4 regions of the Bacillus seohaeanensis genome follow, and region 1 is predicted to be linked to each of the others. Evidence: riboswitches for the same ligand, from Rfam matches in the RefSeq annotation. Region 1 holds a riboswitch; each other region holds the start of a gene.

Region 1 (8,057 bases):
TATTAAGATTCTTGCTCTATAGCCGTTTCAGTTTTCTTCTTTTTAACAACAAATGGTAGTAGAATAACAATTGCAAGTGTAATAGGGAATGCTAGTATCGTACTACCAGTGAAACCTAAAATAATAAAACCTACAGAAGCAATAACAGCACCAGCTATTGCATAAGGTAATTGCGTAATAACATGGTCCATGTGGTTACTTCCTGCTCCCGTAGAAGACATGATTGTTGTATCCGAAATTGGTGAACAGTGATCACCAAATACTGATCCTGCTAAAACAGCTGCCATCGAAGGTAACAAAATTGTAACATCGGTTGCTACTGCAATCTCTCCTGCAATCGGAAGTAAAATACCGAAAGAACCCCATGAAGTACCTGTAGAGAATGCCATAACTCCAGCAACAAGGAAAAGGATAACTGGCAAGAAACCAGTAGATAAATTTGCCTGTTCCACTAATCCTGCCAAGTACGTTCCTGTTTGCAATTGATCGATTAATGTAACAATCGTCCAGGCAAATAGCAAGATATATATAGCAGGAAGCATTGATTTTGCCCCTTCCATAATTCCTATAGGAAATGCGCTCCCTACTATACCTTTTTTAAAATACTGATTAATAAAGACAATAATTGATATAGCTAATCCAAACAATCCACCATAAAGAAGTGACGCAGTAACATCCGTATTTTCAAATATTGGTAAAATATCAAAATTACCTACCGCTTTATACCCAGTCCATATCATTGCTCCAACTGTACCAATCACAAGCCCAAGTATTGGGAGCAATAAACCAGCAATCGAGCCTTTATCACTGACAGGGAGGTCATTTTTTAATTCTCCCGGGATTTCCTTATTAGGGTCATACAGACTTCCAGTTTCTACAGCACGTGTTTCATGAAACTTCATTTGACCAAAATCTAATCCTCTAGTAGCAACAATAAGTACTAAAGCAATTGCCACCCATACATAGAGGTTCATCGGGATCATTTGAATAAATGCAGAAAACGCGGAGTACTCCGTAATATTATGTGTTGCTAAGATTGTTCCAATTAGACCTATAATGTATGCTCCCCAACTCGAAATTGGTGAGACGACACAAATCGGTGCAGACGTCGAATCAATAATGTAAGCAAGCTTAGCTCTTGAAATTTTGTGACGGTCCGTAATTGGTCTTGAAACTTGTCCAACTGCCAAAGCATTAAAATAGTCATCAATAAAAATTATGATACCTAAAACAGCAGCTAAAATTTGAGCACCAGCTCTCGTTTTCACACGGGACATTGCCCATTCTCCAAATGCACGACTGCCTCCAGAAATATTTACAAACGCTGTAATGACACCAAGAATCAATAAGAATAAAATGATATACACATTCCAGGTGTTTAGTGTGCCTTCACTGACAAAGATGCCTTTAAATGCATCCCACATAAAGGTAAATGTTTTTGTAATTGAGAATTCAGCTAAAAGGAAGGCTGATGCGACAATCCCTACTCCTAAAGAAAGTAGTACCCGCCGCGTAAGTATAACCATAATAATGGCTAGAAGGGGTGGTATTAAAGAATAGATTGTGTTTTCCATAGTTTCCTCCTCATTGATAGGGGGGACACTAAGTAGCATGACAGAAGACAAAATAAAAAAGGCAATGATAGAGAACTCTATCATTACCTTGTTAGTAATGAGATCATTGCTCCATCACGATCTGTAGCTCCCCATTATGAAAATTCTTCATAATGACAGTGTTACCCTTATTTAAGGTAACCCCAGCGAATAAATCTATGACTAAAATTTATCCACTTCGGCAAGATTCCCTTTCATCTGTGATCCTTGTTGTCATCCTCACACAGAATACTCTTGAATAATGCACCTCTACCCCATCGGATTGATGATGTGGTGTTATATTTAATTTCCTTTAATAATATACCAGATTCCTTCAATCCTGACAATGTTATTTTTTCTCAATTTGTTGGAACTTCAATAGATGGCGAAGTCTCTCCACCATTATTAAAAAATTCCGGTACATCTCCTTTAATATTCCCTTTCGCAATTAGTACATCCTGCTTTACTGTTGTTTCTTTCGTTGCAAATGGAATAATAGTCTGAACTTTCACCTCTAACTGAACATAGATATTAACCATTGCATTATTAATTCCCCAAGGTACTGTTTCATCTTTTAAATTCGCAGAAACATTTCCTACAACATGAAAACGTATAGGGACTTGTGGTCCTAAATTAGCTAATAACACATTATCGGTAGCCTGCCCAAGAGGTACTGTATATACAATTCCCTCGTCCCCTTTTGTTCCTTCCTGATCAATTTCAACATCTGTTAAAAATTCTAACTCCTTTATGTTCCCATCTTCAGCTTCATTTAGATTAACCTGAGCAGCATTATGTATTTCAGACATAACTCTGCTTATAATCTCTGCATTGTATTGATAATTGCCTGCATCGTCGGTGTATATTATTTCATTCACATCCATTACATTGGCAATTCTTTTGTTAACAGCATTGGTAAGGACTAAGTTTGCTATTTCCCTTGATTTTGATTCAGCATATGCTATTAATGTTGGAGTTATCCCTCTATTGACCATCCATAGTCCACCTGCTGTTGATAAGGTAAAAAAAATAAACGTAATGATAAACACATACTGTAATGGTAATGGCCCGCGCCCACGCGGGGGTTTATATGTTTTGAACTTAGGCAAAAAAATCCCCCCTTACAAGCTATTGTTATGCACAGTAAGGAGGGTTTAGCAGAACAAATTATTAACTTTTTAACATACCATTCTCATAATCAGGATCAAATCCAACAACCATTTTATCCAAATGGTTTTTCAAATCTAATTCATAAGGTTCATTTAGCTCTTCCCCATCTTCATAGAATACCCGTAAGACAGGGCGCTCCGTTACGCTTTTATTTTGCTTCAACACTAGTCCTTTTCTCCCGTCATTCAAATCGACTACCATTCCAGTAGGATAGATAGCGATGGAGCGACGAAAGGCTTCCACTACGTCTTTATCAAATAATGTATCTGCTCCGGCAAATAATATCTCTAATGCTTGATGCGGAAGCATTGCCTTCTTGTAAATTCTATTTGTTGTCATTGCATCAAATACATCCGCTACTGCAATTATCTTTGCGTATGGATGTATTTCATTTCCTTTAATCCCCCGCGGATATCCAGAACCGTCTAATCGTTCATGATGCTGATAAGCGCAATGTGCAACTAAGAGTGAAACTGTTTGTAATTGTCTTAATATATTAAACCCATATTCAGAGTGCTTTTGAATCTCAACAAATTCATTTGCAGTCAATTTACCAGGCTTTAATAATATTTCTTCCGGAACGAGCATTTTCCCGATATCATGTAAAATAGCCCCAAGCCCTAATTGTTCTAATTGCTTCTGGGTTAATTTTAGTTCAACCCCCATTGACAACGTATAAAGGGTAACATTGAACGAGTGATGAAAAATGTATGAATCATATGCATAAACATCCGTCAATACTGTCAATATATCCGAATTTGTTTTAACTTCAGTTAGGATTGTATTAATAATTGATTTAAATTGTTTTGTACTTTTTTCAAGAGCCATTATATTTGTAGAAAGATTCTTTTTGCTTATCTGCGTAAACGTCTCTTCAATTCTCTGAACCGCCTCTTGCTTAACCGCACTAGAAAAAGAGTTTTCTAACTCAATCCCATTAGATAACGAATCTTTTATATATACGTATTGGATTTCAAGTTCCTTCAGTCTTGTAATCATTCTTTCTGTTATAGACACATTTTCGTGAATTAATGCTTGTCCCTTTAAATTATATACAGTTGTCGCGAGTACCATTTCTGGTTTTAACGTTTTAGTTGAGATAAGTCTCATAAAACTCTCCTATGTAATTTCTTCATTTTTCGACAAAATTTACTAATAAATTTATTATAAAGGATAAACATCATCTTTCAAGCTAAAATTCAGCCATTATTAATCGTAAAATAAAAAAAGACTGCCTCACAAGCACCTAAGCCCTTCCTTTCAACTAATATATAGTTAATTAAGGAGGACCTAGGACTTTGCTTTAAGCCAGTCTTCATTACACCCTACCATTTTGCACGGTATGAGTTATCATACCATCTTCAATAGTGCATCTCTTCCTATCATACCTTTTGTAATCCCAATATTTTGTGCTTCTATCGTGATTGATTCTAATGGAGCATCTAGCAATTGATCTATCGTTTTCACTCCAACTGCTCTACCAGCAATAATTTTACGATCTTGAAGTTTTTCATTCAGCAAGCCAACATCTAAAGCACCACACATAATGTAACCTTTTTCACTTGTTACAACTAGAAGATTCGTTTTTGGAAGCTGAACAGAGACTGCCAAAAAAGTATGACCTCCGATTTCGACCGGAGAAAGATTCATCATGGTTGATTCTCTCCTTTCTTCATATTTTATGAAAAAAGAGCATCAAGGGTGAGGCTTTATCGCTTTAATTTCCATTCCAAAATATCTCGCATAAATTCAGGCATAAAATACTTTTTTGATGCGCGATGAAGTTCTGGAAAAAAGTGTCCAAATGTAAACATATCTGTCGTTGCAAGTTTATACTTTCCTTGAGGGTCAATAATATTTCCTTGGACGCGAAGTGTTTGCCCATTACTTCCTATAGTAATGCCACTATAGATGAAATTCCCCATTACTTTTCCTCTAAAGCCTAGTCCTTTTATTTGAAGATGAGGCCACTTCTCATCAAATGTTTGTTTAATAACCTCTTTCAGTTCCGCTCCCGTTAACTCTATTAAACACGGGTTTATAGGATGAGGTAATATTTTGTGTAAATCATACTTTGTTACCTCTCCACGACTCAAGCCATTCAGCAGTAGACCCGCATTTAAAAAAGCACAGTCTGCATCACACCATTCTAATAATCCATCAGTAAGTAATTGTGGCAGAGGGGACAACTGAAACCAATCCGCTTTTAATTCAGTATCCAAAAAGGCAACAGGTTGATCCAGCAGTTTCTTTCCTTCCACAAACCAATTTTCTATCTCCCTCTCCTCTAATGGGCTCTTAGGAAGTTCCTGATGCTCGTAAAGTTGAGCTTGTCTTGATAACAATTTTTTCGAAACTGTATCAACTTCTAGTATTATGTGACCGACAAATTGGCCGTACTTTCCTGCAGCACCTAATAGGGAATTATTAACCTCTTTCCCTTCACGAAGAATATGGTGTGTGTGTGCACCCAAAATGATATCTACTTCCGGAAACTGTTCTGCAATCCATTCATCATCTTTAATTCCAAGATGTGAAAGCAGAATTACATAGTCTGCCATTGGTTTTACTTTGTTAATAAGATACCCCAACTCATCCATCGGAGCTGTAACCTTCCATCCTAATGGTTCATAGAAGTTTCCAAAGTTTGCTGTTAGCCCAATTACACCTATTTTCATCCCACTTTTTGTAGTATAAATTTTATACGTATCCACCCAGGATGGAATGTCCTTTTCCATTGTGTAAAGGTTTCCTATTATCACATCAAACTCCGCTTTATCATATAAAGAATCTAAGTCATCATGATCGAGAGTAATGCCCTCATTGTTTCCAATAGTGACAGCATTGTACCCGACCTCGTTCATTAATGCTATATTTCCTTTTCCTAAGGTTCCCTCTGTAAAAGGGTGCCAACGGTCAACATGATCTCCTAAATCAAACAGAAATACGTTGTCCTTCTCTTCTTCATGCCATTTTTTTCTTTTCTTTAAAAAGTCTCGTATCCGAGGCCAATGCTCTAAATGACTATGAAGATCATTTGTATGATAAATATGTATCATTTCTTTCATTTTTTCTCCTCCTCTCCAAGAAAAGTTGACCCGTTCCAGTTCCAGCAGCTAGCCCGCTATGGAAAAGATAATTCCCCCTCTAAAGGTAAAAAATGCCTTCCCGCGGGAAATCCCTATTTTCTTCGCGAGCTGACCAAGTTGCTTCCACTTTTCTTATTACCCAACAATCCCTTGATAGATTAAGCGGATACCCATAATAATCAAAATAATCCTTAGTATATTTACAAGTGTTTTGGATTCTAATTTTGTATTTAAAAAGGAACCTATCCTTGCGCCACTCCACGCTCCGGGAATAAGGACTAAAGCATATAGCCATTTAACATTCCCTAAATATATATGCGTCCCCGAGCTGACGAGCGCGGAAAGAAAAACCATAAACATTGATGTAGCAACAGCAACATGAGGTGGAAAAAGAAAAATAAGAATCATTGCTGGCACCATTAACGAGCCCCCGCCTATCCCAAATAGTCCAGAAGCAAAACCAACGGCAAAAGCAATTGCTGTGCCGACTATCGGTGGGAAACTATAAGTAAATGTTTCCCCGTTTGGGTCTGTAAAAGAACGCTCATAGGATGCATTACGAAATAAATTAACCGGCTTTAGTTTATCGCGTATCATCAAAATAATTGCTGTGACAATCATAAAAAAACCAAAATAAAGATTAAAATCTTCCATATTTAAATCCTTATTAAACCATGCTCCAACAATAGAACCAGGACCACTTCCCGCAAAAAAGATTAATCCACTTTTATAATCTACTCTCTTATATTTTAAATAAGCAAGCGTAGAAGAAAGCCCTGTAAATATCATAATAAATAAAGAAGTCCCTACAGCCGTTTGAGGATTAATTCCTTCTAGCCATGAGGTTGATGTTCCAAAGTAAAGTAGTGCAGGTACAACGATGACTCCCCCACCGAGCCCAACTAAAGAACCTATTGCGCCTGCAAATAATCCTATAGAAAGGAGTATTATCCATACCATCAAAATTCCAACTCCCAGTTCTATCTAGTTGTATTAACAAATAGCTTCCGCTTTTCTAATTGGCTTTTTTCCCATAGATTGTTGTTTTTACTTGTGAATTTTACCCGTTGATTTCCGCTACGAACACTAGCGGAAGCGGCTTAGTCAGCTCGTGAAGAAAATAGGAAAACTCCCAAAAGGCGCCCTTCGCCTTTTGGGGATTTTATCTTTTTCACAGCGAGCTAGCCGCTGGAGCCAGACACTCGGCTTCGCCTGTGAAGTCTCTCACTTCCCTTTATTTCGGCAGGAGTCTAGTGCCCTCCGCTCCGATCAACTCAGTAGGTCCAACTTAGTTTTTAGCTAAAAAGCAACAATCTTTACAAATAGCCTTCTAATTAAAACAACCCCAATTGTTTTGGAGCCAGTCCTTCGTATTGTATATTTAATAAATGAATTAGCTCTTTTGCATTATCTGCTGCGTCCCCACCTGAATTGTTATTAAAAAGAATGAAAAGGTTTTTTGTTTGTTTTTCGAGTTTCTTTATTTTTTCTAGCCATTCCGTTAGTTCTTCGGTTGTGTATCGATATAAATAACGGACTTCTCGCCAATTTTCTCCATTTGGTTTATTCCAGCCATATACATTTCGACCATGAAATCGAATAAGAGTTGCCTCGTCATTAGTTGGTTTTAATATGGTTGGGACCGATCCTTCTCCTGCCTGTGGTTCGTCACAAATACTATGTATCCAACCTTCTTGTTTCATAAAATCAAGTGTTCTCTCACGATAAGGCTCCCGAAACCATGATTGATTCCGGAATTCTAATGCTAACGGCAACCCGCTTAACTCCCTTTTACAAAAGCGAATATAATCAACATGGGCTTTTTTACAATCAAACCATGGAGGAAACTGTAACAGCACCATAGCAAGCTTTTTTGCTTTTAGATAAGGAGTTAGCGACAAACGAAAAGCTTCAAACATCTCATACTTATTTTCAAAAGGTATTTCCCCTCGCTGATGACCTGTAATCCCCTGGTATGCTTTCACAATAAACTGAAATGAATTCGGAGTTTCCTTTACCCACTTCTCAGCATTTTTTAATGGCTGAATAGCATAAAAAGTAGAGTCTACTTCAACAATTGGAAAGTGTGCTCCGTATTCCTTTAATTTATCCCTTGGAGACACATTAATATATAAGGAATCATGATCTCCCCAACCAGTAACACCTATGTAAACCATATTTTAAACACCTTCTTTTGTATAAGCAC
Region 2 (8,057 bases), on a different contig from region 1:
TTGAATTTTCAAATAAAAATCACCTATTAAATGAACAATGTTACATAAAGAATTTTGGAATGATTGTACTAACTATTGGAGGTTTATTTTGTGGAAAATATTAGTCATAACGTTCGACTTACTTCAGCTGAAATAGCAAATCTTTGGACCCAATATATGAATGATTCTTTATCCATTTGTGTTCTAAGATTTTCTATTGAGAAGGCTCAAGATAAAGATATTAAGAACATTCTTAAATTCTCTCTTGATATAGCAGAATCTCATATTGACAAAATTAAAAAATTTTTTAATGAAGAGAACTGGCCTATTCCAAAGGGCTTTACAGAAGAAGATGATGTTAATTTTAGTGCTCCTGCCTTATTTACAGATACTTTTATGTTAGTATATATGCACGTTATGACATTACACGGATTAACAGGCTATGCTGGTGCTGTAGGAACATCCGCCCGTGCTGACCAGGTAACCTACTTTATGCAATGCAATAAAGAAACAATGGAGCTATACGAACGAATTGTAGATGTAATGCTGAATAAAGGAATTTACAGTAAGCCTCCCCGTATTGACGCACCTAACCAAATTGACTTTGTAAGTGATCAACGTTACTTAAGCGGTTGGTTTGGAAAGAAACGACCGTTAAGTGCTATCGAAATTAGCGGTGTTAGTTATAATATGCAAAAGACCATCGTTAAAGTCGTATTAGAAATTGCATTTGGACAAGTCTGTCAATCGAAGGAAGTTAAAAAGTACTTTCAAAAGGGGAAAAATATTTGTAAAAGTCAATTTAATCTTCTTAGTTCTATTTTATCAAAAGGAGATTTGTCCTCTCCTGCTTCATGGTCGTCTGAAGTGACAGATTCCACTGTTCCCCCTTTTTCAGATAAACTGATGTTGAATCATATCGTATCGTTGGTGTCTGCAGCAGTAGGATTTTTCGGAGCCGGTTTAGCCGTTACGCAAAGAAGAGACATCGCAATGGATTACACACGTATTATAGCGGAAATAGGTCTATATGCTGAGGATGGCGCCCAATTATTAATAAAGAATGGATGGTTAGAGCAACCACCTTTAGCAGATGATCGAGAAACTTTAGCCAATGATAAATAATTTATTTTTAAATACTTTGTCTCACTCATTAAGGTTGGAATGTTTCCCTACTTATTGTTACCTTCTCCCCGTAATTCCATATACATAACAAGACAGAAGTTTTTTAGTGAGGGGGGAAACAAATATGCCTAAGGAGATTTGGGGGGTAGATTCCGCAGCCAAAGTGACAGATAAGTTATATTCTTGTGTTGTCGATAACTTTGGAAAGCCGAAGTATTGGGGAAGGTACTTATCCACTGTACAAAATGCTTCTGACGGACTTACCAATGAAGAGGTTGGATTTCTTCATGAAAAAAACGTGAAGATTTTGCTTATTTATAATAACTTTAGTGCCGCGGTTGGCAATCGAAACGGTAGAGTTGCTGCGTTGAATGCGACCCATCATGCACGAAGACTTGGTGTCCCAGACGGAACATTTATTTTTGCCAATATCGAGAAGTTTTTTGATGTGGATGAAGCTTGGATACGAGGCTGGGTTAATGCTTTATATACAAGCGGATATCGTCCTGGTATTTATGCAGATCCAAGTAAAGCAAATTTTAATAAAGCTTACTGTACAGCCGTATCGAATGAAGCAAAGATTGGCGAACAAGTAGTCATTTGGAGTCAAGAACCAACACCTGGCGCTACAACGAAGGCAAAAGCGCCTACGTATAAGCCAATCTCACCACCCTGCATTGCTCATGTTTGGGCCTGGCAATATGGAGAAAACGCTAAGACATGCCCAATCGATACAAACCTTATGGAACCGAAGCTTTTTCAAGCAATTTGGTAAAGTTCAATAATCATCCTATCCCCAGCTTATTACTCGCCAAAAGCCCATCCATATTTCCACTTTAATTTTATTGCCGAAATGCCTGTTGATTATTTCTCTTAACAATTGTCATACAGATGCATTTAACAAAATAAACCTTGCAATAGAAGGAACATTTTGTTAAATTACAGTTAACTAAATATTTTTTTCTTATTTCAATACCTTTTGAAGTAAGGATAGAGGAGCAAAGACCATTAGTACATAATGTGAGGATAATGAGATCCAATGACTATTATGGAAAGGGGAATTTGCCGAAGTGGAAAGACTCTCATTTGTCTTGAAGCTGGTTCTGTTATTGAATAAATACAGGGCTGTCATATAGGAAGAATCTATATGGAGGGCTATCTTACGCACTGGAACGGTTTTTTGATGTTTCTACTGCAACAACGAATCCCTCGTTGTTGCTTTTTTGCGTTTACTTAGGACACCTCCTCTATTTTCAAAAAAATGATGAAAAGGGAGTCGTAAATTTATGAATTTTGGTCACGTATTAACAGCAATGGTTACTCCATTTAATTCTGAAGGTGAAGTTGATTTTAATGCTACGGAGACGTTAGTAAATTATTTGATTGCGAATGGTTCTGATGGACTAGTTGTAGCTGGCACAACTGGAGAAAGTCCAACATTAACAACAGAAGAAAAAATAAGCTTATTCCGATTTGTTGTCAAAATTGTTGACGGAAGAGTTCCTGTCATAGCTGGAACTGGTTCCAATAACACGAAAGCTTCTATTAGCTTAACTAAACAAGCGCAAGAAACTGGAGTTGATGGGGTTATGCTCGTTACTCCATATTACAACAAGCCTTCTCAAGAAGGATTAGTTCAACACTTTGAAACTATTGCCCACTCCACTACCTTACCGGTAATGCTTTATAATATACCAGGGCGAAGCAGTGTAAATATGTCGGTAGAGACGATTGTCCGCCTTTCTAAGATTAACAATATTGTAGCTGTAAAAGATGCTAGTGGCGACTTAGATGCTATGACACAAATCATTAGCAAAACCTCCAGTGATTTTGCGTTGTACAGCGGAGATGACGGACTAACATTACCTGTTTTAGCTATCGGCGGTGCCGGAGTTGTTTCGGTTGCTTCTCACGTTATTGGGAATGAAATGCAAGAAATGATTCACACCTTCCAAAATGGGAATGTTCGTGATGCCGCTAGCGCACACCGCAACCTTCTCCCTATTATGAACGCATTATTTGCTGCACCAAGTCCATCACCTGTAAAAGCAGCATTAACGATAAAAGGACTACAAGTTGGGGGAGTTCGTTTACCGATGCTACCTTTGAATAATGAAGAAATAGCAGCGCTTGAACGTACTCTAGCATCTTCTGATATAAAAATACCGGTCAATTAAAAAACAAGTATTTAAGCTCTTTAACTCTAGCGGCTGGAGCAAGACGTAAACTGTTCCGACAGAAAAGTTATCCACATGAAGAAAAGAAACTTCCTCTTCGTGTGGTTTCTTTTTTCCTAACTTTTCGGATAGTCACTTTGTTTCTTCTAACTAGAATTTTGACTAGATCTCCCATCCCCTTCTCATGGTTTGCCTTTATTGACAAGTTTGCACTATATATTTCGTTAACATTACTTGAATCATAGTAAAAATATGTATAAGCAACCATACACTTTGAACGGTCATAACTTTCTAATTGATAATACGTATTCACAATCTAAGATAACCCACACAGCAGGAAAACTCTTTACTCTGTTAATTCCTTTGTTAAATCAATAATTTTATAATAAGCCCTTTCCCTAATTGTTAACGGCAATTTTTCATTTTCAAATTGAGCAATTAAATCTCGAATTTTTTGAGCTATTGATTGGTCCTTCAAGTTGTTCGCTTCCACCTTTTCTAAATAATTTTGAACATCCTTTCGCATAGTCAACCTCCTAAACCTGTTTCTATTATTTATAGAAATAAAAATTTCCCTATTATACAGGAGATATACCACAAAAATTGGATTACAAACCAATAAAAAGAAAATAATTGAATTTTTTTGAATTTTTATTCCTACACGCTTAAACAGAATCCTTTTCTTATAATCATTGACTAGGACGTCTAACTACCGTATACCAATTTCACTTGTAAATCCCATCTCCTTTTAGGATAAGACTCTTTTCGGTCCATTAAGGAATAATATATGTTAAATTATAGCCCAGCCAAACAACTGGACAACCTAACGCCATTGCAGCATCAAACCTTTTTGTCTCAAAACAATAAAAAACTTGTAGAGAAAATTTATGTTTTCTCTACAAGTTAACTTAACGTAAGATTTCTTAGTTTTTCCCTTCATTAGGTGTGTGTAATGGTGGTGGGACAAGCCATCCCTTTTCTTTATTTAAACGAAGTAATTTTGCTCCAAGTTGTGCCTTTTGCGTATGCATTTGCCCATACATTGTGGCAATATCTTCTCTGATGCATTGTCCAATCATTTTACTACAAGCAACCAACCCTGCCGCAACATCTGCGGATAGACCAGCAGCAATCTCAGAATCTAAGAATCGAGCTCCGACAGGAATATCATCTAAATTCGCACTAGCACGTTCAGGTGGTGTAGGTGGTAAACCAACCGTATTTTCTTTTAGTAACGTTTCTAGTTGTTTTTCCTCTTGCTTACCTTGATCAATAAATTCATTTATTAACTTTTTTAAATCCGTATCCCCTGCATGGTTTAAAAGAGTTTGATGACCAGCTACCATCGCTTTTGTAGCTAAGAGAGCTGACCAAGTACCATAAACTTCTCCATAATGCATCGGTTCCTCTTTTGGATTACCACTCAAAATACCCATTGTATGTAACCTCCTACTCGTAGTCATTGATAGAATAAAGTCTATCTACCCTTAGAGTGCCCAAAAGGTAAGAGGTTATTTAAATTAATAAAAACTAGTACAAAAAACTTTTTTGTTTCCCTATTTCTCTATTCACAAAAATAAATAATAATTTGTACGCAATTACTTACTATTGACTAAGAAGCAAATAGTAAAGGACGAAAAAACCTTCCTACATAGACTGGGTAATCCCGCTTTTCTCCATAAGCACAGAACCACTTACTAGTAAGAAAGGTTTTTCCTTTACATTTCACTTTATAATTTAAAGTTACGCACTAATCCATTAAGTTCCTCAGCTAATTTAGAAAGGTCCTCTGAACTATTAGCTACTTCTTCCATTGAACTGCTCGTTTGTTGCGTTGATGCGGATGTTTGCTCAACTCCTGCCGCGGACTCTTCTGAAACAGAGGCAATTTCTTCAATAGTAGCACCCATTTCCTGACTATTAGCGGACATTATAGATAAGTTATTCGTTATATTTTGAATGTTACTAACCATTTCGGTTATAGCACTATTAATTTCTGTAAACGTATCACCTGTTGTTTTCATTTGATTGGTGCCTTTTTCTACTTCTTTATAGCCGTCTTGTAAGGATCCCGCAACACTTGCGGATTCTTGTTGAATACTTGTAACAATCCCTGAAATGTCTGTGACAGAATCAGATACTTGTTCTGCAAGCTTCCTTACTTCATCTGCTACTACAGCAAATCCTTGTCCATGTTCCCCAGCACGTGCCGCTTCGATTGCAGCGTTTAACGCTAAGAGATTTGTTTGATCCGCAATATCCTTTATGACCGATACTAACTTTGAAATTTCTTGCGATTGTGTATCTAATCCCTGCACTTTGCTGACAGCCTCTTTAACAATTTGGTCAATGACAGCCATTTGTTTAACGGACGTTTCCATCAGTTGTCCACCCTCTGTTGTTATGCCTAACACCTTATTAGAGGATTCGTAGACAAATTCCCCATTCGAATTTGCTTCTTGCATTTTTGCTGAGAATATATCCATCGCAGAAGAAAGTTCCGCTGAATTATTTGCTTGAGACTCCGCACCAGATGCCAACTCTTGCATTGTGACTGCAACTTGTTGAGAGCCTGCTCTTACTTCATTGGCCGATTGAGTCAATTCTTCACTTTGACCACTCACAGTCTCTGCTATTTCAGACACCTGTTGAATAATGGTTCTAAGATTTGTAGCCATCGTGTTCGTTGCCGTTGCTAATTGTCCAATCTCATCGTTACCATCATAATCAATTGTTTGAACAGAAAGCTCACCATCAGCTATTTTATTACTTACCGCTACCACTTCATTTAGATTGCGCGATACCACACGGCTAATGAAGAAGACAAGTAAGCCCCCTATAATAATCGAAATAGCCATGGAAGAAAGAAGAACAATAAAGGTTAGTTGTTGGCTTTCTTCTGCCTCTGTAATTGCTAAAGCCCGTTCTTCATTTACGATGGTACGCAAATCAGCTAATAAGTTAACTGATTCTAACTGAATCTCATTCGCTTGAGATACAAAACGGTTTACTGATTCTGTATCTCCACTATCCATAGCTTGTACAATATCCTTTGTGAATAAATCGTTCATTTTTTTATCATCCGCAACAATTTGATCAAACAATTCCAATTGTTCCGGTGTATCCATCTTTTCTCTTATTTCCGCTTCTAATGCGTTAAAACTCTCTCGACGCTCCTCATACTCATCGATATATTGTGGAATTGGATTTTGCGAATACCTAGCAACTCGAATATACTTCGCACGAGTGAGCGAGCCCATTTCTGTCACTTTAATTGCTCTGTCCCCTCGTCTTTCTAAAGCATCTACATCATTGCCTATTTCGTTCACTAAGGTAGTGACTACTGTTGTCGATATTCCAAATAGAATAAAGACAACAATTAACGTAAATCCATACTTCCAACCAATATTTAAATTTTTAAGTTTAAGTTTTTTCATTAGTTCATTCTCCTCCGTTCTAGCTACTTTTTTACTCCCTTGATAAAGTTAGATGAGTGAGGTACAACTGGTAAACATTCAATAAACGAACCTTATGTAAATTCACTCCATACTGCTCCTTATCCAGCCAAAAAACAATCACTTTAACTAGCTCTACTATCTGCATCTCCCCTATATAAAATATCTTCGGAATACGAATATATCCTCAAAACTTCATTAATACTAATTTGTAGACTCAATATATTATCGGTCTAATGTTAAATATCTTTAACGACTTATTAGGATGAATAAATTTTTCTTGATAAAGAAGGATTCTCCAATCAGCATTTTCTCCTTGTTTTCCTAAAGCAGAATAGAAAGCTCTTACTGATCCTTATAAGAAAATGAATTTACTCTAGACTTCTTAGCGTTATTATAGGCATTCTATCTTATATAAATTGTGATAGATGTCACAATTATGGTGATAAATTTAAACTAAAAAATGAGACACAACTCTGCTTAGAATTGTGCCTCACTTAAAATCTACCAATCCTGACAAACCATTAACATGTTTCTACCGAGACCCTTCAATACAAAAACTGATTATATATTATTTCCCTTTATGTAGTTTATTTCCGTACCTCAATACACTCACCTTATGGATCAAAAAAGATCTTTATACTTAAGACTTCTTTCTTAACTCTTTACGATCAAGTGCCTGAGGTGGTTCTTCCAACCAACCATTCTTCATTAGAATATCCGCCCCATCTTGCGCATATAAAGCAATTTCAACCGATAGCCTTTGGTAATTTAACACTAAATCATAACGCATACTTGCCGTTGAAGCAGTAGAATAATTCCCTTGTCCCGCTGCACTTAACACACTCTTAAAAAACATCATTAAGCGATCCGAAAATACTGGTGAGGTTGAATTGGTTACACAACCACTAGATGGCATCGGTGGCCTAATATCTGAATCCATCAATATATCGGCAAAAACTTTACTATGTTTTCGCGAAATTTGTTTTCCGCGTTCCATATAGGATTGAATTTTTTTCGATTTTGTTGTTTGTGCAAACCCTGTACAAATCATTTCTCCAATTGAATTCGTTTTTATGTTTTCAAAAAGGTGAATGAGTTCGACTGTGTTTAACACTCTCTTATTAAACGGACTAAAGTATTTCTTCCCCTCTACATATTCCACCTCGTCCTGTACATCAATTTGTGGAGGGCGTACATATAACCCCTTCGCTAAACCTGTATCTACGCTCATATTGTATAGCTTCATCGTATTTGTAGCACTTTTCGTAAATAAATCTCGCACATCTTTTCTTGAAGAGACCGCTAGAGATACTGCATG
Region 3 (8,057 bases), on a different contig from region 1:
AAGAGTTCGTATTGATACGAATGACAATGCTACAAAAATGATAATCGTAGCGTATGTAGCAATTAACTGCGAGCGAGGTGAAACAGTGATTCCCCAGCTTACTAGGAATGACCATAATCCGTTCGCGAAATGAAAGATAGTAGAAATAATACCAACAACATAAAAAGCAAACATAACAGGAGACGCTAAAATATTCTCCATCATTTGAAAGTTTACTTCTGTTCCAAAAGCAGCTGCTACTCTAGTTTCCCATACATGCCATGTAATGAAAATTAAAGTGATAACTCCTGATACACGCTGCAGTAGGAACATCCAGTTGCGGAAAAAACCTAATTTGCTAGTATTGTTCTTTGCAGTAAAGGCAATGTACAAGCCGTAAATTGCATGGAACAGTATTGGCAAGAAGATCACAATAGTTTCTAAAGCATACCGGAAAGGCAAACTTTCCATAAAATGAGCAGCTTTGTTGAAAGATTCTTCTCCTCCAGTAGCAAAATGGTTCACTACTAAGTGTTGAATCAAAAATATACCTACGGGAATAACACCTAGTAATGAATGAAGCCTACGATAATTAAATTCACGATTTCCAGCCATGATATACCCCCCTTAAATCCTGAAACATGAATCTGTTTTCTTTTGCCCTATAAAAGAAATTTAATAGAAATAAGATACCACGTTTCATATTATAAACTATTATGTGACAAGTTCATTTTACTCCCAAGCGAAAGAAGCGTCAAGAAAACGTATACATAAAATTGACAATATCGAAAAAATTTTTAAAATATACCGACAACATAAAAAAGCGTATTTATTCTAGATTAATTAGCAAAGAACTCATTCAAAATCCCTATAAAAATTATCTCACCAAAATATCCCACTCCGTTTTTTTAAAGATTGGTGTTCATTCCCTTCTAACACGTATATAATAATTTTAAAGAAAGTGGGGGATTTATTTGGAAAATGAAAATAACAAAGAACAGGTACAAGAACCAACCATTCCAATTTTCGGATACGAAATTATCCGTGATATTTTAATTCCAGAAATTTTAGGTAAAAATACACCTGATATTTTATATTATGGAGGCAAACAACTCTCCCGAAAGTTTCCGTTAATTTCCCAAGATGAATTCTCTTCATTTTTTCATGAAGCAGGCTGGGGAATATTAACGGTGCTGGAACAAAAAAAACACGAAGTTATTTATGAATTAAGTGGTGAACTTGTCTCTCGCCGAATTTCATTAAAATCTGATGTCTCATTTAAAATGGAAGCTGGTTTTTTGGCTGAACAACTACAGCTACAAAAAAAAGTCATTACAGAGGCTGCTTACGAAATTCAAAAACGAGCAAAAACAGTAAAAATTATCGTTCGTTGGGATGACAAAGATAGTATAGAATAGTTATACATACCTACACTTTTATCCTTTAGTCATGCAAAATAGAGATGCCAAAATTTGGACATCTCTATTTTTTTATCCTTTTCAAGAGGAGTATTGTTCTACCTTTACTCTATCCAAATCAAAAGCTGTATGTAGTACTTTGGCTGCTTTATTCATATTCTGTTCATCTACTACAGCTGAAACTTTTATTTCAGATGTGCTGACCATTTTAACGATAATATCGTGTTCAGCAAGTACCTCAAACATTTCTGCAGCAACTCCAGGGTTAGAGATCATTCCAGAACCGACAATAGAAACTTTTGCAAGTCCGCTCTCATGTTCAATATGAGTAAAGCCTAGTGTTTGTTTATTATCCTCTAAAACAGAAATTGCCTGCCCCAGATCGTGTTCGTGGATAGAAAATGACAAATTTGTACAATTCTTTTCTGTCTGACTTTGAATAATTATATCAACATTGATATGATGCTTGGCTAAGGTAGTAAAAATAGAGGATAGACCTGTTATAGCATTCTTTAATCCAAATACAGTCATTCTTGTAATTTCGTTTTCAAATGCGACTCCTCTAACAATTAAATTTTGTTCCATTGTTGCTTCCTCCTCTATTAAAGTCCCTTCCACTTTTTCTATACTTGAACGTACTTCTAATGGAAGTTGATAGTTTTTTGCAAATTCGACTGCTCTAGGGTGAAGAACTCCCGCACCCAAATTAGCTAGCTCCAACATTTCATCATAGGAAACAGAAGTTAATTTTCGAGCATTTTCAATGTAACGCGGATCTGATGTATAGACACCATCCACATCTGTATAAATATCACATCGCTCAGCATGTAAGGAGGCCGCAAGTGCAACCGCAGTAGTGTCAGATCCTCCTCTTCCAAGCGTTGTAATTTCGCCAGAGGCAGTCATCCCCTGAAACCCAGCAACAACAATAATCTTTCCTTCATTTAAGCTTTTTTTCAACTTTACCGTATTAATTTCTGTGATTCGGGCGTTGCTGTGAACTGCTTCCGTCACGATACCTGCTTGCCATCCAGTATATGAAACAGCATCATATCCTTTTTGTTGGAGAGCCATAGCAAGAAGAGAAATGGTAACTTGTTCACCTGTTGAAAGCAGCATATCCATTTCGCGTTTACTCGGATGACTTGTAATATTACTTGCTAATTTGACTAATCCATCCGTCGTTTTCCCCATTGCTGATACAACAACTACTACATCATTTCCTCGCTGCTTTTCTTCAATAACTCGATTAGCAACATTGATAATTTTTTCTTCAGAGCCTACTGATGTTCCGCCAAATTTCTGTACAATAATACTCACGGTTTCTCCCTCTTTCTCGTTAGAATCATTCCCTTTTATAAGGGGAATGGAGAGGTCACAATATTGAATAGTATTCGCAAACGGTTCAATCACCATCAGCTAGATACTAAAAAAAGCAATGAGATAGAGATCCCATTGCTTTTACAAACGCAGAAAAAATTACGTTTAATAGCATTGTGAGATAGCTCTCCAAGATTTTTCACATCTTGACAATTCTGCATTTCTTAAACGCAGAACCAGCGACAGTATTATGAGTTTACCACCACTTCGGCGACCTCCCCTTTCTAAGCACATCATTGAAGCTCATACCTCTCTGCGCCTATACTTATGAAGCTCGCACCTCTATCATCACTTTTATAACTTTAAAGTGATAATTTTATGAAATTTTCATTTATTATAGCACAGGTGCTTCATTGCAACAACATCATTCTTGCAACTTTTGGAAAAGATTTTTTGCTGTACGTTCAGGTAAACCAGAAGCTATTAATTCCTCTAGTGTTGCTTCCTTAATTTTCTTTACAGAACCAAAATGTTTTAATAACTGCTTTTTTCGTTTTGGTCCTATTCCTTCTACTTCATCTAAAATTGATTGAAAAGCATTTTTCCCTCTAAGTTGTCTATGAAACGTAATCGCAAAACGATGAACTTCGTCTTGAATTCTTTGCAATAAATAAAACTCTTGGCTTCGTTTTCCCAATGGGATAATTTCAAGAGGATTTCCATAGAGGAGCTCAGATGTTTGATGTTTATCATCCTTCGCTAACCCTGCTAATGGGATGTCTAAAGCAAGTTCATTTTCTAATACATCCCGCGCTGCTTCTATTTGTCCTTTTCCACCATCAATAATAATTAAGTCCGGGAGAGGTAATCCCTCTTTCAGGGCCCTCGAATACCTTCTTCGAACTACTTCCCTCATAGATTCATAATCATCTGGACCCTTCACAGTTTTTATTTTATATTTTCGATATTCTTTTTTTGCAGGCTTTCCGTCTACAAATACAATCATCGCAGAGACCGGGTCCGTCCCTTGAATATTCGAATTATCAAAGGCTTCTATTCGGTATGGTGTATAAATCCCCATTGCTTCTCCTAATTTTTCTATTGCTTTAATCGTTCGTTCTTCATCACGTTCTATAAGAGCGAACTTCTCATTTAATGCCATTTTTGCATTTTTTTCCGCAAGATGAACAAGATCTTTTTTCTGACCTCTTTGGGGCTGAAGTACTTTAATTTCAAGTAACTTAGAGGCGAGCTCTCCCTCTATTTCCGTTGGTAAAAATAGTTCTTTCGGTTTAAAGTGGTTTGACATGGAATAAAATTGCCCTAAATATGTTAAAAACTCTTCCGTAGGTTCGTTATAAATAGGGAATAAAGAGACGTCCCTCTCAATAAGCTTCCCTTGGCGAACAAAAAAAACTTGTACACACATCCATCCTTTATCAACCGCATACCCAAAAATATCTCTATCCGTAAAATCTGTCATCGTCATTTTTTGTTTTTCCATTGTTGCTTCGATATGTGCAATTTGGTCACGAAATTCTTTTGCCCGTTCAAACTCAAGATTTTCTGCCGCTTCGTTCATTTTTTCTGACAGTTGCTCTTTTATTTCTTTATAACCACCATTTAAAAAACGAGTAATTTCTCCTGTCATCGTTTTATACGTATCTTGACTTACTTCCTTTACACATGGGGCCAAACATTGTCCCATATGATAATAAAGGCATACACGGTCAGGGAGCGTAGAACATTTTCTTAATGGATAAAGGCGGTCAAGCAATTTTTTTGTCTCATTGGCCGCACTTACATTTGGATAGGGTCCAAAATATTTTCCCTTTCCCTTTTGCACCTTTCTCGTAATAATCAGTCTCGGATGTCTTTCTGCTGTAAGCTTTATAAACGGATAGCTTTTATCATCCTTCAACATAACATTATATTTCGGATCATACTTTTTAATTAAATTCATCTCTAAGACTAATGCTTCTAGATTGGAAGAAGTTAGAATATATTCAAAATCCTCAATTTCACTGACAAGTCTTTGTGTTTTAGCATCATGTGACCCTGTAAAGTAGGAACGGACACGATTTTTTAATATCTTTGCTTTACCTACATAAATGATTGTTCCTTGCCTGTCTTTCATCAAATAGCAACCAGGTTGCCCAGGCAACAGAGCCAATTTATTCGATATATTACCGTTCAAACCTTTCCTTCCTTTCATTAGTTTTTTATATGAATGAAAATATTTTATTACTATATTAACAAGCAGCGATTCCAACTAATAAAGAATTCACTTGATATAAATATTAGCTTAACACCCACTTTAATTGAAGTCTATTTCAAGAGAGGATCAGGAATTTTTCCCTAAATAAAAAACTGGGCCTGAATTTCAGGCCCAGTTCGAAAAAAAATTCAATTTATGCGTGTTTTGTTAGTAGTTCCGCAAGAGCTTCTTTTGGTTGGAAGCCGATAACTTTATCTACTTCTTCACCGTCTTTTAGGACAATCAGCGTCGGGATACTCATAACACCGTATTTACTAGCCGTTTCTTGATTTTCATCAACGTCAACTTTTACGATTTTTACTTTGTCACCCATTTCGCTATCTAACTCTTCAAGTACTGGAGCAATCATTTTACAAGGTCCGCACCATGGTGCCCAGAAATCTGCTAGTACTAAACCTGAATTTGTTTCATTAGTAAATGTTTGATCTGTTGCATGTGTAATTGCCATTTATATTCGCCTCCTAATTATCTTTCAATGTAACGCTAGTATATCACCGTTCCAACTACGATGCTAATTTTTTGCTCGTTGGTAATATACCCATCTTGTTTATATGTATGCAACATGAAAAGCGGAAGCGCCTTGATTAGCTCCCACAAGTATAAGTCAAGCATCTGGAAAAGGCGCTTTTTTTCCTTTTGGGGATGCTTAGCTTATGACCTCAAGGGGCTAGCCGCACGTGCTAGACAAAAACTAAAAACGGAACTACCTTTATTAACTGACAGTCAAATCTTCTGAGGAAGGAAAAGTGCCCGGTACCCTCCCATCAATATAAAATACCTCATTATATAACTAGGGTACTATATTGAATTAAATGGGAGAAACCAGACACTTCTCGGTCATCCATATACTTTTAACATTAAGAGGATGCTACTTTTAGCTTTTTAAACTCTTCTGTTAACATAGGTACAACTTCGAAAAGATCGCCTACGATACCATAGTCTGCAACATTAAAGATATTTGCTTCTGGATCTTTATTAATAGCAACAATTACTTTACTGTTTGACATTCCAGCTAAATGCTGAATTGCTCCCGAAATACCACAAGCTATGTATAAATCAGGAGTTACTACTTTACCTGTTTGACCAATTTGTAAGGAATAGTCACAGTAATCAGCATCACAGGCTCCACGTGATGCTCCAACAGCACCACCTAATACATCGGCAAGCTCTTGTAATGGTTGGAATCCATCTTCACTTTTAACACCACGTCCCCCCGCAATGATTACTTTCGCTTCTGATAAATCGACACCTTCGCTCGCTTTGCGTACCACGTCTTTAATAATTGTACGAAGATCTTTAATTTCAGCTGTTACGGAAGATACCTCTCCAGAACGAGACTCATCTTTTCCTAACGCCTCTATATTGTTGGGACGGATTGTAGCAAAAACCACGCCATCTGTTACAATTTTCTTTTCAAATGCTTTTCCTGAATAAATCGGTCTAGTGAAAACAAGATTTCCACCTGCTTCTTCCACACCAGTAGCATCTGAAATTAATCCCGTGCTTAATTTACTTGCAATTTTAGGTGAAAGATCCTTTCCTAGTGCAGTATGACCAAAGATAATTGCTTCTGGGCTTTCTTGGTCAATTACTGTCATCAATGCTTGCGAATAGCCATCAGATGTATATTGTTTTAACTTCTCATCCTCTACTACTACCACTCGATCTGCTCCATATTGAATTAACTCGTTCCCTAAAGCGCTTACAGAATCGCCCAATAAAACACCAACAACTTCTCCGCCTTCTGAAACAGTCTTTCCAGCTGCTACCGCTTCGAACGATACATTACGTAAAGTTCCGTCACGTACTTCTCCTAGAACTAAAACTTTTCTTCCCATGATCTCTACCCCCTGATTGTAAATGGTAAATACACTGTTTAAAATTCTATCGTTTTAACTCGAATGAGTTTACTAATCTATCATTTTTATCCAGGAACTTTAGACTACTTTTGCTTCGTTACGTAAAAGCTGTACAAGTTCTGATACTTGATCCGTTAATTCACCTTCAAGTACTTTACCAGCCTCTTTTTTAGGAGGTAAGTAGATTTCAATTGTTTTTGTTTTAGCCTCTACATCATCTTCATCCAAATCTAAATCATCAATCTCTAGCTCTTCTAACGGCTTCTTCTTAGCCTTCATAATTCCAGGAAGGGAAGGGTAACGTGGTTCATTTAAACCTTGTTGAGCTGTCACAAGAAGTGGAAGTGATGTTTCAATGACTTCTGAATCCCCTTCAACATCACGGACAACAGTTACTTTATCACCATCAATATCGAGCTTTGTTATTGTTGTGATGAATGGAATGTCCAATTGGTCGGCAACACGCGGACCTACTTGACCTGATCCACCGTCTATTGCAACATTACCTGCTATAACTAAATCTACTTCTTTCCCCTTTAGATACTCTGATAAAATTTTTGCGGTAGTAAATTGGTCGCCGTTTTCGACATCATCTTCGGTATTAATTAAAACAGCTTTGTCAGCCCCCATTGCTAGTGCTGTTCGAAGTTGTTTTTCACCTTCTTCGTTTCCAACCGAGACTACTGTTACTTCCCCACCATGTTGATCACGAACGGTAATAGCTTCTTCAATCGCATATTCATCATAGGGGTTGATGATAAATTCTGCCCCATCCTCGTTAATTTGACCGTTTTGAATAGCGATTTTTTCCTCAGTATCGAACGTTCTTTTCATAAGTACAAAGATGTTCATTCTAATATCCCCCTCCTGATAATTTAAAACTTTCAATCCTTTGTTAAGATTCCGAAAATTGATTGTACACTATTAAGAAGCTACTCTACAGAAATTGAGATATCCTCCTAATAGTGATCCTCAGGTTCTTCCATCATTTGGAGCGCTCTCCACTGATAGAAGGTACCCTTTTATAATAAAGTAAATTACTTCCCTTGAAAAGATGGTTCTCTTTTATTTATAAAAGCATCAATACCTTCTTTGGCATCTTCGGATACAAAAACTTCACCAAACGCGCTAGCTTCTCGCTCTACTCCCTTATAAAAACTATCATCCTTTGTATAGCTTAATAATTCAATAGTAGCTTTGACG
Region 4 (8,057 bases), on a different contig from region 1:
AAAAGTCCGGTTTAAATTATTCGTTTATCGGTGCTTTAGCAATTGTTTATGTCCTTTTCCTTACTTTCATTTATTTAGTATGGAAGCGGGGAAGAAATAGACGGAAATCTGATAATTAGTTGTGGAAGGTACGTGGTCACATTCAGACCTCGTACCTTTATTTTTAGGGCTAATAATCAGTTTATTTCATGCTTCTTTATAAGGAAAAGGCCTCTGCCCCCAATCTTTTCTTAAAAGTGATGAAAATACTAACACCCTAATCAAGTGGGGACACCGGCAGGATATTGATGTTGCAAGTAGTAATAAAACCATTGGAATTCCGAGAAATGTCCTTTATCCGTTAATAACGGTTCCGCCATTAACATGGAGCATTTGCCCTGAAACATAACTAGAGTCATCACTTGCTAAATAAACATAGGAAGGGCCAAGCTCAAACGGTTGACCAGCCCGTCCTAAAGGCGTATTGCTTCCGAAGTTTTTCACTTTTTCGCTTGAAAATGTTGAAGGGATAAGCGGTGTCCAGATTGGTCCAGGTGCAACACCATTTACTCTAATTCCGTCCGCAGCAATACTGCTTGCTAGAGAGCGAGTGAAGCTGACGATTGCTCCTTTGGTAGCAGAGTAATCGATAAGTGTTTCATTGCCTTTATATGCCGTGATTGATGCTGTGTTAATAATCGAAGCGCCTTTTTTTAAGTGAGGAAGGGCAGCCTTTGCTAAGTAAAAGTACCCATACACATTTGTTCGAAATGTCTTTTCTAATTGTTCCGGTGTGATATCTAATAAGCTTTGTTGCGGATGCTGTTCCGCAGCATTATTTACTAGAATATCTAGTCTCCCAAATTTATTCATTGTTTGCCTTACGACATCTTCGCAAAACGATAAACTTCCAACATCACCAGAAAATAAAAGGCAGTTGACACCCTCTGCTTCTACTAACTCTTTTGTTTTATTGGCATCTTTATGCTCCTCTAAGTAAATAATCGCAATGTTTGCTCCTTCTCTTGCGAAATACCAGGCAATAGAACGTCCGATACCGCTATCTCCCCCAGAAATAACAGCAGTTTTCCCATCAAGTTTACCGCTTCCTTTGTATTGTTCATTAATATGCTGCGGCTGAGGCTGCATTTCCTCAACTGTCCCTGGTTGATGGTCTTGATGTTGTGGTGGGAAGGTTTGTTTTGGACCTTTTTTTTGTTGTTGTGACAAAGAGAACACTCCTTTTTTAGAAAAATAAAAATAGAGAACTTATATAATTTTTAGGCTTTTTCTATCATCTTAGAATAGTGTTTACCCATTATGTTTTTTTATTAACTACCGAAAAGAGATTTTTTGGTTCAGGAAGAGAGTATATATAAAGAAAAGGTTGTTTGTAAGGGAAAAAGTATTTTTAAGCATCGTAAAATCGTTTAGGGTAACCAAAATGAATGGATTCTACACTACTTTGGCATAGGTGTTGGCAGCTTTGCTTCAGCCGCTAGGGGAGTTTTTCGTAGAGTGTGTTGTTTTTGGGCAATAATGGACTGTTCCTTTCCGCCCCAACACACTCTATGTTCTCGACTGTTGTCAAAAACAACAAGATTTTAGAAGATAGCCAAATAAAAAGACCGCAGTGCTGCTAACACTAACGGTCTCGACATACTTCACAGGTAAAACGACAGTATGAATGGTAAAGTATTTACATAAAAAGTCTACTGCGTTCTTAAGCTCTAAAGTTCACTTTATTGTTATGGTTTCAGGTATTCAGTATTCGCTCGAGCCTTTCTTATACACATTAGTCTTCAATAGTGGTTAAAAGATTTTGGATAACATGGTTTGTCAGATTTGGTACCACTTCAAGAGAATAAGTCATTTCCATACGTTCAAGTTTTTTATGAGCATCGACACCGTAGGGTCCAATATTAATGACAGGTACGTTTAATCTTCGAATGTCTTCATAGTTAACATAATGTTTCGATCCCCAACCAGGGTTATTTTGAGAAACCGCATTAATACCTTCCTCATCATCGCTTAATGCGACAAAACTCATATCGGAAATGTAAGGGAAGAAGTTTCTTGTAACGATCGGATAGTTGTACTTTGTTTGCATCGTTTCTACTGCTTGATCTAATGAGTTGATTAATGCTAACTCATTAGCTGTTTTCCCTGTTAATTCAATCCTTGGAGAATAAAGGGATGAGTAGAAAAGAATAATTGCAGGATTTTTATCTTTCATCCATTTCCAAGCCTCTTCCACGACTCTTGCAGCAAACATCCGTGTGTCTAATTCAGTATCCTGTAAAAGAGTTTCTTTAAATTTGTTCATATGTGTAACGAACGTATCTCCATTTTCATGGATCAACATTTGTTCCATTTCCTCATATGTAAATACTCTTGGTTTGTAAGGTAAATTCACATAAGGTTCTCCACTCATAGATGTAAATGTTCTATACCTTTCTTCAAAAGTAGTAAGAGCATTTTCAAAGGCAATGAAAGCCTGATCTTTAAGCTTTTCTAACACGTCTTTTGGTGACCAGGAATGGATAAAAAAGTTATAATATACGTAAGCTGATAAAGCGGTTTGGACCGTATAGGACGGTTTTAAATCTGTCTGCTTCAGCGAGACAGGAGGTACTGTCGTTTCTCCATATGCTTCGTTAGAGAGTTCAGGATTATAGTTAATTTGTTTTGTTAATTCGGCTGCGATGAAGTTTGGATCCAATCCTTCGAAAGCAGAGCCTACATGGGTTTCGGCACCCGTAATGAAAAATGATGGTAGAAGTTTTCCGACTGTTCCTTTGTAAATGTAGCGATTTTCATCTCCTTCGTAACGCGGTGAGACGAAATCTGCATTGATTGCGGCAATATATTCAAAATGGTGTTCTTCTTTCCAACTATTAAAAATATTTAGGGCGGAAAGCACACCATGAGAACCATCTTCTTCATCACATTCTGCTAAAAAGACAATGTTTCCTTCTAATTCCTCGGGATGTTCGGAATAGTATTTTAATAGATACAGATGACTTGCTAAGCCACTCTTCATATCCAGTACACCGCGACCAAACATCCAGTTCCCAGAATTCAAATGTTCCCTAGCTGATGCTGGCAGATCTTCATTTTTCAATACTTCCATTAACTCTTCAGGAGAACACGCAAGATCCTTTAATTGATTAAAGTCATCAATTCCAACAGTATCCATATGCCCCATAAGGATTACGGTGCGGTTACTATTTCCCTTTGCTCCTTTCACAAACCCTAGTACATTGTATCTTTCACGATCATCATTAGTCGTTTGTGTCATAGTCAAGTGTGTAGGATTATTTGTAAAATAAGAAAAAGAAGATAGTAACGTGTATAAAGCGTTCGCAATAACTTTTTCGCCATCCGTATTAACAATACTTTCGATGTTAACTAATTGTTTTGTAAAGGCCAATACTTCTTCACGACATGGCAACATAAATATTTCCTCTTTTCTCTAGTGAATTATTATTGTAGAAAAATGTATCTTAAAATATAAATGGACGTCAAGTGTTTTTTATCAATTAAAAGTTTTTTCAAAATACTATTGCATTCTAAAAAATGATTCTATATAATCGTAATTGTTGCAAAATTAAATAGATAAAATCCTCATCAATTACAGAACTTAGATGGGGTAGAGGTCGCGATTTATAATAGTATCCTATTGGAGATTTAGTGAAGTCTATGAAAATAGGTGAAAGGATAAATTGCCGAAGCTTTTGAAATCACTTTTTTCAGAATGCTGGGGCTGTACTCAAACAGGGGCAGAACTGCCACAATTATTTTGTGGAGAGCTATCTTTAATAAGGGCTTTTTGATGAGGGTGTGTAGGACACCGTCATATTATTAGGGCGGTGTCTTTTTATTTTTTAAGGAGGAGACATCAATGAAAAAAATCATGATTATGGTAATAGCTTCGATGTTGGTTATCTTATCTGCATGTGGAAGTGAAGAGAGTAGTGGATCAAGTGAAATGCAACTGGTGGAAGAAGGATCTTTTTCCTTTGCAATGAGTGGGCAATATCCGCCATTAAATTATAAAGAAAATGGAGAGTTGACTGGCTTTGATGCTGAAATTGGAAAAGAAATTTCGAAAAGAATTGGATTGGAAGCAAAACCTGTTACAAACCAATGGGAAACAATGATTCAAGGGTTAAAAGCAAACAAATATGATGCAATTATCGGTAGCATGTCAGCAACACCGGAACGGGACAAGCAAGTTGATTTCAGTGAACCGTATTACTTATCAGGTGCTCAAATCTTCGTTGCAGAAGACAATCAAGATATCCAGTCGAAAGAAGATTTAGAAGGAAAAACAATTGGTGTTATTCAATCTAGCACTTGGAAAGAGATGGCGGAGGAGCTATCCGAGAATATAAAAGGATATCCAACAGACGTCAATGCACTTCAAGATCTGGAGTTAGGTCGTTTAGATGCGGTTATTACCGATAAGATTGTTGGTATTAATGCGAAAAACGAAAAAGGTTTAAAGATTAAGGCAATTGGTGAATTGCTAAACGAGGACCGTATAAGTGTGGCGGTAAATGAAGGTAACAAAGAACTTATTGAAAAAATTAACGAAGCAATTCAATCCATGAAAGATGATGGTACATACGAAAAAATTAGTATGAAATGGTTCAACGAAAACATTATGGAAAACTAGAAAAGTGGAAGCGGCTTGCCTAGAGATGATGAGTATTTTTAGGGAAACAGAAGAGGGGGCTCTTTACCCTCAGCTGTTTTATTTAAAATAATCTCGAACTCTAGCCGCTATAACTAGACAAAGGGGGTTCATTAAGAAATGCTAACTTTTTTTGAAAACATTATCGGAATTCTAAGTGAACATGGACTCGCTTTCTTAAAAGCCTCTTGGATGACGATAGCTATTACAGCAATTTCACTCATTTTCGCGACCGTTATTGGACTTATTTTTGCGGCTTTTAAAATTTCTTCTAGTAAATTGTTAAACGGTATTGCCGATATTTATATTTCAATTATACGTGGAACGCCGCTAATCGTTCAAATCATGTTTCTCTATTATGGTATTGCAAATATTGTGATGCTAGACAGTTTTACTGCTGGAGCTTTAGCGTTGGGGATTCATACTGGTGCGTATATAGCGGAAATATTTAGAGGATCTGTCCAATCAATTGACCGGGGGCAGATGGAAGCTGCTAGATCGCTTGGGATGTCTTCTTCGCTTGCGATGAGAAGAATTATTTTTCCACAGGCTTTCAAAAGATCAATTCCACCACTCGCCAACCAATTTATTATTGGCTTAAAAGATTCGTCATTAGTAGCGTATATTTCTGTGACGGATTTATACAATACGGCACTAAGTGTACAAGGGGAAAATTATATGCCGTTTGAGACCTACTTTGTCGTGGGAATCTATTATTTAATTATTGTACTTATATTTACATGGATTACTAGTCGTATAGAGAAAAAGTTTGACGTTAGTAAACCGAAGGAGGTAAAAATTCAATGATTAAAATTAAAAGCCTGAGTAAGTCCTTCGGTGAACTAGAAGTGCTGAAGAATATTGATTTAGAAATTAAGGAAAAAGAGGTTGTTGTTTTAATCGGTGCTAGTGGTTCGGGGAAAAGTACACTATTGCGCTGCTTAAACTTTCTAGAAGTAGCACAGGGTGGGGATATCATAATTGATTCTGAACAAATTGAAGCTGGTAAAGCAAACCTCAATAAAGTAAGGGAAAAGGTTGGGATGGTGTTTCAACATTTCAACTTGTTCCCACATAAAACCGTTTTAGAAAATATTATTGAAGCTCCTATCTTTGTAAAAGGAGAAAAGAAAGAAGAAGCTTCAGCAAAAGCAATGAAGCTTCTTAATAAAGTAGGACTACAAGATAAAGCGAACTTTTATCCAGATCAATTATCTGGCGGACAACAACAACGTGTCGCCATTGCCAGAGCTTTAGCAATGGAACCAAAAGTAATGTTGTTTGACGAGCCTACCTCTGCGCTCGATCCTGAACTAGTTGGAGAAGTACTTCAAGTTATGAAAGGTCTAGCTAGTGAAGGGATGACGATGGTCATTGTAACGCATGAAATGGGATTTGCTAAAGAAGTTGCGAGCAGAATTGTTATGCTAGGTGATGGAAATATAATAGAAGAAGGACATCCTAGTGAAGTATTTAGTAACCCTAAGCATGAAAGAACAAAACGGTTTTTAAACCAAATTTTCTAGACACTGGAGAGTGCCTGTTTTTATTGCAGTACATTAATAAAAACAGGCACTCTTTTTTGTTGAACAGATTCAGGTGATAGTGGAAATGCAAATTTATTAACTACAAATGTGAACATATTAGTCGTAAATATCTCTATATCTATATCAACAACTTGACAGATTCCCTTGGTCTACAATGAAAACTGGAGGTTAACATTCACTAGTTAAGTTAACTATTTTTGATCGAACAATATCTGCTCTCCTTTATATCCAACAATATTCAGTAAGTCCTTTGGAGAGGAATATGGAGGAGAGTAGGATGTTTCAATCGCTTGTAAATCGGTAATTGTTAATCCTCCGAGTATGGCAGTGGCTAGGACATCAATTCGTTTATCTACTCCTTCTCCACCAACAATATTTGCTCCATATATCTTTCCTGTCTTGGTACAGAAGTGAACTTTAATTAAAACGTTTTTGGCTCCAGGGTAATATCCTGCATGGGATTTTCCTTCATGGTAGACAGTCGCAAAAGGAAGTTTTTTCTGCTTTAATGTACCTTCGTTAAATCCAGTTGAAGCAACCGTTAAGTCAAAGACTTTTGTAATCGCTGTACCCAACATTCCTTCAAAGGGCTGTTTTGTTCCTGTTATATTTTTTGCTGCAATAAAGGATTGCCGGTGTGCGGGCCATGCAAGCGGGACTTGTTTTTTACTTTTATCAATAAAATCAATTGATTCGATGGCGTCACCTACAGCGTAAATTGATGGGTCTTCTGTTTGCATGTATGCATTTGTTTGGATTCCACCTGATTCACCAATAGGAAGTCCAGCGTCCTTTGCCAACGTGTTATTCGGTTTGATTCCAGCTGCCATGATAATAAAATCTGCTTGTAGTTCTTTACCGCTGCTTAACAAAAGAGTTTTATTTGGAAGTACTTTTTCTAGTGCATCTCCTATATGGATGGAAATACCCTGTTCTTCGAGTTCTTTTAGTATGCGCTCAGAAATGTCTTTATCAATAATACTTAATACGTGGTCTGATCTTTCAACAACAGTTACATCTATTCCTAAATGCTTCAAATTTTCGGCAACCTCTAACCCAATAAAACCTGCACCAATAATACTACATGTTTTTGGGTGATTCTCGTTGATAAATTCTTTGATTTTGTCCATGTTTTCAATGTGACGCAAGGTAAAATGGGGAATGGAGTGTAAGCCATCAATTGTTGGTATTATTGCCGAAGCCCCTGGAGCTAGAACAAGATAATCGTATTGTTCCTCAAATAAATGATCATTTTTAAGATCTTTTACTTTTACTACTTTGTTCTTACGATCTATACTTACTACTTCATGACGAACTTTTACATTTGCATTTACTTTTTTGGCAAGGCTTTCCGGGGTTGCTGCAAATAAATGATCTCTTTCTTCAATAATATCTCCAATATAATAAGGCATTCCGCAAGCTCCGAAAGAAACATATTCCGTTTTCTCAAAAATAACAATTTCAATCTCATCGTTTAATTTTCTTATTTGGGAGGCAGTAGTGGCTCCTCCGCCAACACCGCCAACAACTACAACTTTTTGTCCCATTTGTCATCACCTCAAAATAAAAAAGTCGAATGGGTTTAGTTTACCCATTCGAATCTTTAACAAACATTTATCCCTCATTAACGGACGGTAAATCCCCACATATGCTTAGAGAATCGAAGAAGCATAGATGGGGGCTTTACTGACAGTGAAACGGGACTAACAATCAATGGGGGATGAAAGAGAATCCGACTGATTAAAGTTTCCCTTTATCTAAAATTAATAAATTGTACATCGATAGGTAATACAGCTTCACGAATAGAAGCCATAATTTGCTGCAGGTCGTCT

Evidence for each region. A riboswitch is a leader RNA that binds a small molecule or an ion and turns the genes downstream of it on or off. The one in region 1 is predicted to bind lysine.
Region 2: it holds a riboswitch for lysine, as region 1 does, so the genes downstream of both, dapA (4-hydroxy-tetrahydrodipicolinate synthase) here and ACFSUL_RS05475 (Na+/H+ antiporter NhaC family protein) in region 1, are expected to answer to the same signal.
Region 3: it holds a riboswitch for lysine, as region 1 does, so the genes downstream of both, ACFSUL_RS12265 (aspartate kinase) here and ACFSUL_RS05475 (Na+/H+ antiporter NhaC family protein) in region 1, are expected to answer to the same signal.
Region 4: it holds a riboswitch for lysine, as region 1 does, so the genes downstream of both, ACFSUL_RS11015 (ABC transporter substrate-binding protein) here and ACFSUL_RS05475 (Na+/H+ antiporter NhaC family protein) in region 1, are expected to answer to the same signal.

What each region holds. Positions count from the first base shown of each region.
Region 1 is NZ_JBHUMF010000013.1:17,525-25,581, forward strand. Features, by position in the region: gene ACFSUL_RS05475 (Na+/H+ antiporter NhaC family protein) at 3-1,574, opposite strand; lysine riboswitch at 1,691-1,873, opposite strand; gene yunB (sporulation protein YunB) at 1,952-2,701, opposite strand; gene ACFSUL_RS05485 (HD-GYP domain-containing protein) at 2,763-3,872, opposite strand; gene ACFSUL_RS05490 (YunC family protein) at 4,113-4,415, opposite strand; gene ACFSUL_RS05495 (bifunctional metallophosphatase/5'-nucleotidase) at 4,472-5,830, opposite strand; gene ACFSUL_RS05500 (sulfite exporter TauE/SafE family protein) at 5,987-6,811, opposite strand; gene ACFSUL_RS05505 (DUF72 domain-containing protein) at 7,186-8,028, opposite strand.
Region 2 is NZ_JBHUMF010000015.1:27,791-35,847, forward strand. Features, by position in the region: gene ACFSUL_RS06170 (DUF3231 family protein) at 91-1,104, shown strand; gene ACFSUL_RS06175 (glycoside hydrolase domain-containing protein) at 1,229-1,879, shown strand; lysine riboswitch at 2,088-2,270, shown strand; gene dapA (4-hydroxy-tetrahydrodipicolinate synthase) at 2,391-3,281, shown strand; gene ACFSUL_RS06185 (hypothetical protein) at 3,628-3,807, opposite strand; gene ACFSUL_RS06190 (DUF3231 family protein) at 4,205-4,717, opposite strand; gene ACFSUL_RS06195 (methyl-accepting chemotaxis protein) at 5,012-6,718, opposite strand; gene ACFSUL_RS06200 (DUF3231 family protein) at 7,380-8,057, opposite strand, start outside.
Region 3 is NZ_JBHUMF010000030.1:145,246-153,302, forward strand. Features, by position in the region: gene ACFSUL_RS12255 (succinate dehydrogenase cytochrome b558 subunit) at 1-594, opposite strand, end outside; gene ACFSUL_RS12260 (YslB family protein) at 954-1,397, shown strand; gene ACFSUL_RS12265 (aspartate kinase) at 1,479-2,717, opposite strand; lysine riboswitch at 2,892-3,070, opposite strand; gene uvrC (excinuclease ABC subunit UvrC) at 3,142-4,932, opposite strand; gene trxA (thioredoxin) at 5,129-5,443, opposite strand; gene ACFSUL_RS12280 (electron transfer flavoprotein subunit alpha/FixB family protein) at 5,853-6,833, opposite strand; gene ACFSUL_RS12285 (electron transfer flavoprotein subunit beta/FixA family protein) at 6,933-7,706, opposite strand; gene ACFSUL_RS12290 (enoyl-CoA hydratase) at 7,892-8,057, opposite strand, start outside.
Region 4 is NZ_JBHUMF010000028.1:28,896-36,952, reverse strand. Features, by position in the region: gene ACFSUL_RS11030 (alpha-amylase family glycosyl hydrolase) at 1-119, shown strand, start outside; gene ACFSUL_RS11025 (SDR family oxidoreductase) at 334-1,209, opposite strand; gene ACFSUL_RS11020 (M20/M25/M40 family metallo-hydrolase) at 1,775-3,436, opposite strand; lysine riboswitch at 3,625-3,802, shown strand; gene ACFSUL_RS11015 (ABC transporter substrate-binding protein) at 3,884-4,660, shown strand; gene ACFSUL_RS11010 (amino acid ABC transporter permease) at 4,799-5,485, shown strand; gene ACFSUL_RS11005 (amino acid ABC transporter ATP-binding protein) at 5,482-6,204, shown strand; gene ACFSUL_RS11000 (CoA-disulfide reductase) at 6,417-7,772, opposite strand; gene ACFSUL_RS10995 (YajQ family cyclic di-GMP-binding protein) at 7,979-8,057, opposite strand, start outside.